Regions from separate parts of the Psychrobacter sp. P11G3 genome, predicted to be linked through region 1. Evidence: predicted binding sites of a transcription regulator. Region 1 holds the regulator's gene; the other holds the start of a gene.
The links. Region 1 encodes PhoB, which activates phosphate uptake and scavenging genes when phosphate is short. Its sites were predicted from a motif close to TGTCATNAANCTGTCATAA; they were not measured.
Positions count from the first base shown of each region.

Region 2: the regulator PhoB is predicted to act here: its motif matches at 2,883-2,901, upstream of AK824_RS10000 (porin).

Region 1 covers NZ_CM003596.1:2,913,017-2,917,431, forward strand. The annotation lists gene AK824_RS11765 (M23 family metallopeptidase) at 1-523, shown strand, start outside; gene phoR (phosphate regulon sensor histidine kinase PhoR) at 631-1,722, opposite strand; gene phoB (phosphate regulon transcriptional regulator PhoB) at 1,781-2,485, opposite strand; gene dtd (D-aminoacyl-tRNA deacylase) at 2,598-3,050, opposite strand; gene asd (archaetidylserine decarboxylase) at 3,164-4,000, shown strand; gene AK824_RS11790 (HD domain-containing protein) at 4,095-4,415, opposite strand, start outside.
Region 2 covers NZ_CM003596.1:2,488,434-2,492,848, forward strand. The annotation lists gene AK824_RS09995 (CTP synthase) at 1-1,500, opposite strand, end outside; gene AK824_RS10000 (porin) at 1,696-2,745, opposite strand; gene AK824_RS10005 (malate synthase G) at 3,356-4,415, opposite strand, start outside.

The sequences.
Region 1 (4,415 bases):
TAAGGCTACTGTATTGCTAGCACTGTTATTTGTCTTCGATAAACTACTACCTAGTATTAGCCAACAAACGCAGTCATTTGTGGTTGCCAAATGGCAGCAACTGAGTCTATTGCAACAAGAACTGCCGACCGAAAACAGCTTACCCAGTCCACTACCAGAACGAAACCTGACAGACACTTGGGGTGCAGCACGTAGTCAAGGCCGCTCCCACGAAGGCATCGACATCTTTGCGCCGCGCAATACTCCCGTGCAGTCGACCACGCAAGGCGTAGTAAGCAAGGTTGGTGAGAACACATTGGGTGGACGCGTGGTTGTGGTGGTAGGGCCTGGTGGCGCAGGACATTACTACGCTCATCTAGAAGACTATGCTGACATCTCTCCCAATGATTGGGTCAATCAGGGCGACGTGATAGGTTATGTGGGTGATAGCGGTAATGCAAAAGGAACACCGACACATGTACACTATGGTATCTATATTAATGGCAGTGCGGTCAACCCTTATCCGCTTTTGCAAAAGGATTAACGGATACAGAAAAGTATGTCGTTAACCTAATTTGAAATAGCACTGAGCTGATATTAGTTAAAAAACTTAAGCCGAGAAACGCACGCTAATACAGACCAGAAATCATATTAATTGGCTGTGACGGATCTGACGTAGTTTGAGGGGAATACCACACTAAATGTCGACCCTTCCCCTTCTACTGAATCGATTTGCAACTGCGCTTCGTGCTGGTGCAATACGTGTTTTACAATCGCTAATCCCAACCCTGTACCACCTGTTGCACGGCTACGACCTTTGTCGATACGATAGAAACGCTCTGTCAAACGGGCGATATGTTCTGATGCAATACCGATCCCATCATCTTCGACCGCGAAACGGCAACCATCAGACGTCCTTGTCCAGCTGATAGTGATATTGCCGCCCTTTGGCGTATATTTGATTGCATTGATTACTAGATTGGATAGCGCACTATTCAAGTACATCTCTGACCCGTACAGCCCATCATAGGTATCTATATGCAAATGAATGATGTGTTTATATGCTTGGTTGTAGGCCTGTGCGTCGTCGTAGATGTTGGTCAGTAGCTTAGTCATATCTATATAATGCAGCTCGTGTGACTCTTCAATTTCAATCTTAGACAGTAGCAATAAATCATTCACGATTCTGTTCATACGGGCTGTTTGCTGCGTCATCAGCTCAAAACCGCGACGCCATTGCGGCGGCATATCTGGCTGATCGGAGAAATTCTCCAGATAGCCCATCATCACAGTCAATGGTGTTCTAAGCTCATGCGAGACATTCGCCACAAAATCCTGCCGCATCTGCTCTAAGTGCCGCAGGCGGGTCACATCATATACAAACAGCAGTTTTTCATCACCGAAAGGCGTCAGTTCGCACTTCAAGTAGCGACTAGGATCTCGCCATGATTCTATATGGACGCCATCGTTAGGTATCGTTGTACCTTCATAATACTGGCGGAACTCAGGTACAGTAATAAAGTCAAATATGTTCTGACCTTTATCTTCTGGCTGTAGCAGCAATAAGTCTTGCGCCGCCTGATTCCACCATTCTAGGCCGTCATTATTGTTGAGCAAAATCACTGCATCGCGCAGGGCTCGTAGTGCACTACCGATTTTTTTGAGTTGCTCTGCTGTACTTTGAGTAGATATTTGCTCTAGTAAAGCTGATTGCTCACTTTGTGCTGGCGCTATCTTGTCCATTTCTTATCCTTACCACTATCCGCGGCCTTTATATTGCTGCGGCATTATTTGTACAAGATTAACTTGGCTCAATCAGGCTAGAAAATCGGTAGCCTGTCCCACGTACCGTCTGTATCAATGTATCACAGTCATAAGGTCGCAGTAATTTTCGTAGACGTTTGATATGCACATCGATGGTTCGGTCTTCGATATATACATTGCCGCCCCATACTTGATCGAGCAGCTGCGTTCGTGTATAGGCGCGCTCAGGGTGACTCATAAAAAATGCCAATAGGCGATACTCTGTGGGCCCAACATCAACGATTTTACCTGCAGCTGTCACGCGCTGACTCTTAGTATCTAGACTTAACTGCCCAATTTCGATAGGTTTGTCGCTACTCATCGCGCTACTGCGGCGTAGTACGGCTTTGATTCTAGAAATCAGCTCACGAGTCGAAAAAGGCTTGGTCATATAATCATCTGCACCTGCATCAAGACCATGCACCTTACTGTCTTCTTCACTTTTTGCTGTTAGCATAATGACTGGTATTTCAGAGAGCAGCTCATCGTTTTTGAGCATACGACAGAAATCCACACCGCTCTTGTCACCCGGCAACATCCAGTCTAACAGTATCAGTGACGGCCTATGATCGACCACTTGCTGATGCGCCTCTGACACATCTGCCGCTTGCAAGCTATCAAACCCAGCCATCTCTAGCGTCATGACAACCATTTCACGAATCGCAGGCTCATCTTCAACAATCAAAATTTGCTCATTATACATAGGACATTCTCGGTGTTAGAGGACAAAATCTAGCATGTAAAAAGGCGATATATACTCACCAGTCTCTACCTATTAAACGGATTAATTATGACAGCTTGATGACACTCTAAAATCAGATTTCTAGTAAAAAATTGAGCGGCCCATCATTAACGCTCGACACTTGCATATCCGCACCAAACTGACCAGTTGCCACATTTGGATGCTTAGTTTTGGCATAATCGACCAACTGTTCAAATAGCGCTTGCGCCGCAGCAGGTGCCATCGCACCACCAAAGTCTGGTCGGCGTCCTTTGTCTGTTTTTGCCATCAAGGTAAATTGTGAAACTAATAATAGCCCACCAGCAACCTGCTGAACGTTTTTATCCAGTTTACCAAATTTGGCCGGATCATCGTCATTTTCAAAAATGCGATAGGTCAGTATTTTGTCAATCATACGCTGGGCAGCGGCAAAATCGTCTTCGTGCCCTAAGCCAACATATGCCAATACCCCATGCTCAATCTCGCCGATACACTGCTGATCGACGACCACACTAGCGTGCTTCACCCGTTGTATGAGTGCTTTCATTTACTAATTCCTTAACAGATTATGGCCATACAATAATATGCTGTCCATGATAAAATACCGTCATTAACTTAACTATTATTTCTTATATTACACCTTATTTTGGTAGCCTTATTATGAATGTATTTACCACCTTACAACAGCTTGTGCCGCAGCAAAAGCTCAGTAAAGTCGCTGGACGTTTGGCCGCCAGTCGCCACCCTTATGTCAAACGCACCTTTATCCGTAGCTTTGCCAAAGCTTATAATATCAGCTTAGACGAGTACGAACGCCAAAGCCTAAACGCTTATGAGAGTTTTAATGACTTTTTTACCCGCGAGTTAAAAGAAGACGCTCGTACTATCGACGCCACTGCAAATGGTATCGTGAGCCCTGCGGACGGTATTATCTCTCAGCTAGGACAAATCGAAGACCATAAGCTATTACAGGCAAAAGGTCGTCACTATGATGTCGGCCAACTGCTTGCTGATAGTGAAGATGGCAGTTATTTCGCTGATGGTAGTTTTGCGACTATCTACTTAGCGCCTAGTAATTATCACCGTGTACATATGCCGTTTACTGGCACGTTGACCAAGACTCGCTATGTACCTGGCACCCTGTTTTCGGTCAACAATACTACGGCGGCTAACGTGCCAGACTTGTTTGCGCGTAATGAGCGTCTGGTCTGTATGTTTGATACCAAGTATGGCAAAGCAGCTGTCGTAATGGTTGGTGCTATGATCGTCGCTGGTATTGAAACTGTCGCCACTGGCAAAATTGCTCGTACTGACGACATATTCGAGTCCGATCATGATATGCAGTTTGCAGCAGGCGAAGAGCTTGGACGCTTTTATTTGGGCTCAACGGCTATCGTGGTATTGCCAAAAGCAGCAAAGGCTGACTGGCTAGATAGTATGCAAGCCAATAGCATCGTGCAAATGGGTCAGTTGCTAGGAACGGCAAACGCCCAATAACGTGCTTGTATAAAAGTACTGAAAATATCAGCCCAGTTAAGCGTAAATCATCATGCTTTATTGGGCTTTTTTTATGCCTGTTATTTATGCAGATTTACGCATCAATCAGCCATCCTTGATGAGTTGCATAATCAATATTTTTTGTCAGCCAATCATGAATAGGAGGGAAGCTGTCTTTGATAAATGCATGAGCCCCCGCCACCTGCGAGCGCGTAACGCCAAGCTCAATCCACGTTTTACCGTTGGTATTCAGATTGAGTAAAAACGGCAATAAACGATCAACGACTCTGAGCAACTGACTCTCTTTGCTGCTTCCTGTTTCTTGCGCTTCCCAAACCTCGCTTAAATCACTAATGCCATTGCCTCGCTCACGTTGCAATCTGGCAATACCTGCACGCTCTTCGACGTGTGCATC
Region 2 (4,415 bases), 420 kb from region 1:
CTCTACCAAATGCTGCTTGGCAGAATAACCAGAGATGGTCATACCTGCTTGCTCTAACGGCTCGATATAACGGTTATTCATCTCATAGCGATGGCGATGACGCTCAGTGATATTGCTTGCACCATAAATTTGGCTTAGCTTACTACCAGAAACCAGCTCTGCTTGCTGTGCGCCTAGACGCATCGTGCCACCCAAATCTGAATCATCACTACGAATCTGTAGCTCGCCGCGCTCATCTAACCACTCAGTGATCAGACCAATGATAGGCTCAGCTGTCTTACGATCAAACTCAGAAGAGTTGGCATTAATGTTAAGTACGTTACGTGCATACTCAATTACTGCCAACTGCATACCAAGACAAATGCCTAGATACGGAACGTTGTTTTCACGAGCATAAGTGATGGCTTTTATCTTGCCCATCGTACCGCGCTCACCGAAACCGCCTGGTACTAAGATAGCATCAGCATCGTTTAGCTGCGCAAGCAAAGTATCATCATCTTCTAGACGTTCAGCATCGATATAGTCAATCTTCACGTCTACTTTATGCGTGATACCTGCATGTAGCAATGCTTCATTGATAGACTTATAAGCATCTGGAAGCTCGACGTATTTGCCGACCATCGCAACAGTCACTGTTCCTTCTGGATTCAACTGTGCTTCAACTACTTTGTCCCAATCGCTCAAATCAGCTTCAGGCACATCAAGACCGAAACGCTCACAGATTAAATCATCAAGATCTTGCTCGTGTAATGTGCGCGGTATCTGATAGATACTCTGTGCATCTTCACACATGATGACCGCACGCTCTTCAACGTTGGTAAATAGCGCAATCTTGCGACGGTTGTCTTGTGAGATATGATGGTCAGAGCGGCAGATTAGGATATCAGGCTGTAGGCCAATAGAGCGTAGCTCTTTCACTGAATGCTGTGTCGGCTTGGTTTTGGTCTCACCAGCACTAGCAATATACGGTACTAAAGTAAGATGCATTAGCATGGCTCTATTACGGCCAAGCTCTACTTGCATCTGACGTACGGCTTCCATAAACGGAAGTGATTCGATATCACCAACGGTACCGCCAATTTCGATAATAGCGATATCATACCCTTCGCCACTGGCAAGGATTTTGTTTTTGATTTCATCAGTAATATGTGGAATAACCTGTACAGTACCGCCTAGATATTCACCACGGCGTTCTTTATTCAACACGTTCTGATAAATACGGCCACTGGTAAAGTTATTACTCTTACTCATTTTTGAGTGACGCAAGAAGCGCTCGTAATAACCCAAATCCAAATCGGTCTCTGCGCCATCTTCAGTAACGAATACTTCACCATGCTGAAACGGGCTCATTGTACCTGGATCAACGTTAATATACGGATCCATTTTGGTCATCGTGACAGTCACGCCACGTGCTTCTAAGACCGCTGCAAGAGAAGCTGCGGTGATACCTTTTCCTAGTGAGGACACTACCCCACCGGTCACGAATATAAACTTGGTCATAGTACTCTGTCGGTAATTGGTAAAGAAGGATTTTACTAAAAATACGCCACAAAATATAGGGCAAAAATGCAAACTGTCTGAAACTCTTATATTTTCGTGCTGGTAGCAAACATTTTTCTATTATTAAAACGCTACGCAACAAAAAACTCACCCCGAAGGATGAGTCTTTATAAATAACTTATAAGACAATCTAATTTAGAATTTGTATTCTAAACCGCCACCGATAGCGAGTAGATCGTAGTCAGCACCACCAAGGTCAGCTGAGTTTTGACCAACATAAGCATGAGCAATCATATTAGGCTTATAAGCATATTCACCACCAACTACGATTTGATCAGAATCAGCTTCATCAAAGCCAAGCAAGTTGTCAGTGTTATTGTATTGAATATAAACAGCAGCTGGCTTAGCGAAGTTATTTAGGCCCATCTTAGCACTAACAACTAGACCTTTTTCTTTATCATCGCCTCTGTTAGCTGCATCACTATCAAAATCAGCTACTTGATATAGAGCGCCAAGTACTACAGGAGCTGCCATATACTTGCCTAGATCAACAGTAGCCGTACCACGAATTAAATCGCCAGAAAGGTTAACATCTTTATCATAAGCAACACCAAATGTAACACCAGTACCGGCATCATACATTGCTGCAGCAGCAAAGCCATTATTACGATCACCACTATCAGAGACAAAAGACTCATCAGCGCTATACATAAGTGCAACATCTAATGGTAGGTTATTATATTTAGGAGCTTTCCAGATAACTGAATTGTTAATACGACCGCTATCAGTCATATTATAGCCGTTTTCATTTTCTTCAAGCTGATTTGAGCCTAGGTTATCCCAAAAACCACTACCAGAAGTCACAACGTTATTTACGTAATCAACAACTGATGTATTACGGCCAACGCGGATTTCACCATAGTTATCATTATTCAAGCCTAAGAAAGTATCACGGCTTTTGAATGCAATATTGTTATCATCACCTGCATTACCATCAATATTGATACCCACTTCGTACTGATAGATTACATCAGTATTAGCAGTAATTGCTTCAGAACCTTTGAAACCAAGACGTGAAGAATATGAGTTGATTTGGACGGCGTCCATATCGTCATCAGTACGAGTCTCATCATCTAAATTAACGTAGTCCATACCGACAAATGCTTTACCATAAACGGTTGGTGCTGCATTGGCTGCAGATACAGATAGGGCTGCGATTGCTGTAGCTAAAAGTAGTTTTTTCATGGGGTATCTCCACTTTACAATTGTAGTAATGAGCAAGCTATTATTAGCTGGCGCCCATAATGGTATCGTCACAAATCCTCAAAGATATAATGTGTAACTGGCTACCGAGATTAGTCAGAAACAAGTGTGGCGAAGTTCTATTACAGTAAGATGAAAAAAACCATGATTTACATAACTGGGATTAAAAAAGTAACTGCCATGTAATCTTTAGTTTTTATCCTTCCATTGCGTAACATCCGTTACCAAACTCATACTTCGAGTACAAGCATAACAACTTTGACATAATTTGCAACATATTTTTTTGCCTTTTCGATACATCTATTATCAAATAACAGATACTTTACTTTATTTGAACGATTGTTAAAAAACTTCCACTTACTCAATTAGATACGAATAATATTGGTTAATATGATTACTAATATTCTTAAATTTTTATAATAAACATCGAATAATATTCAAAAATAAAGCGCTATTTACTAAAAAATAAATAGTGCTAATTAAGAAGTTAATAATCTATTTGAGCAAATTTATCAGTTACAAATGAGCAAGACTGACTGGCATACTTACTCATCAAGTATGCTTAGATACATGTCATATTTGGTCTATTGTTCTAAGCGTTTGCTTTGAGATCCAAACGTGCTTGATGCAACAATGGCTCAGTATAACCACTAGGCTGCGCGCGTCCTTTAAAGACTAAATCACAGGCGGCTTTGAACGCGTAAGAGCTATCGAAGTTATCTGCCATTGATTGATAGTCATCATCGCCTGCATTCTGTTCATCGACGACCTTGGCCATACGTTTCATCGTATCCATCACTTGCTGCTCACTAACCACACCATGATGCAACCAGTTGGCAATATGTTGGCTTGAGATACGCAAAGTAGCACGATCTTCCATGAGACCGATATCGTTGATGTCAGGCACCTTGGAGCAACCAACGCCTTGATTTACCCAGCGTACGACATAACCCAAGATACCTTGAGCATTGTTTTCAAGCTCTTGCTGCTTCTCTTCATCAGTCCAGTCGGTATTTTTTGCTAATGGGATGGTCAAGATGTCATCCAAGCTAGCGCGCTCGCGTGATTTTAGCGTATCTTGTACATCAGCCACGCTCACTTGATGATAGTGTATGCTATGCAAGGTAGCGCCCGTTGGTGATGGTACCCACGCAGTGCTAGCACCAGACTCAGGATGAGCGGCCTTAGTATCCATCATCTCTTTCATTTCATCAGGCTTAGCCCACATACCTTTACCAATTTGTGCGCGACCTTGTAGGCCTGTCTCTAGACCGATATCGACGTTCCACTGCTCGTAAGCAGGCTGCCATGCTTGCGACTTCATCTCGCCTTTTGGTACAAATGGACCTGCATTCATGCTGGTATGCATCTCATCACCAGTACGATCTAAGAAGCCGGTGTTAATAAAGATAACTCGCTCTTTGGCTTGGCGGATTGCTTCTTTTAAGTTGACCGTCATACGGCGCTCTTCGTCCATGATGCCGATTTTGAGCGTATTGCGCTCTAGACCTAACAGGTCTTCAGATGCATTAAATAAGTCATTGGCCATTTTGACTTCTTCAGGACCATGCATTTTTGGCTTCACGATATACATTGAGCCTTGACGCGAGTTTGATAGCTCGTTTTTGCCTTTGATATCATTAAGTGATAAG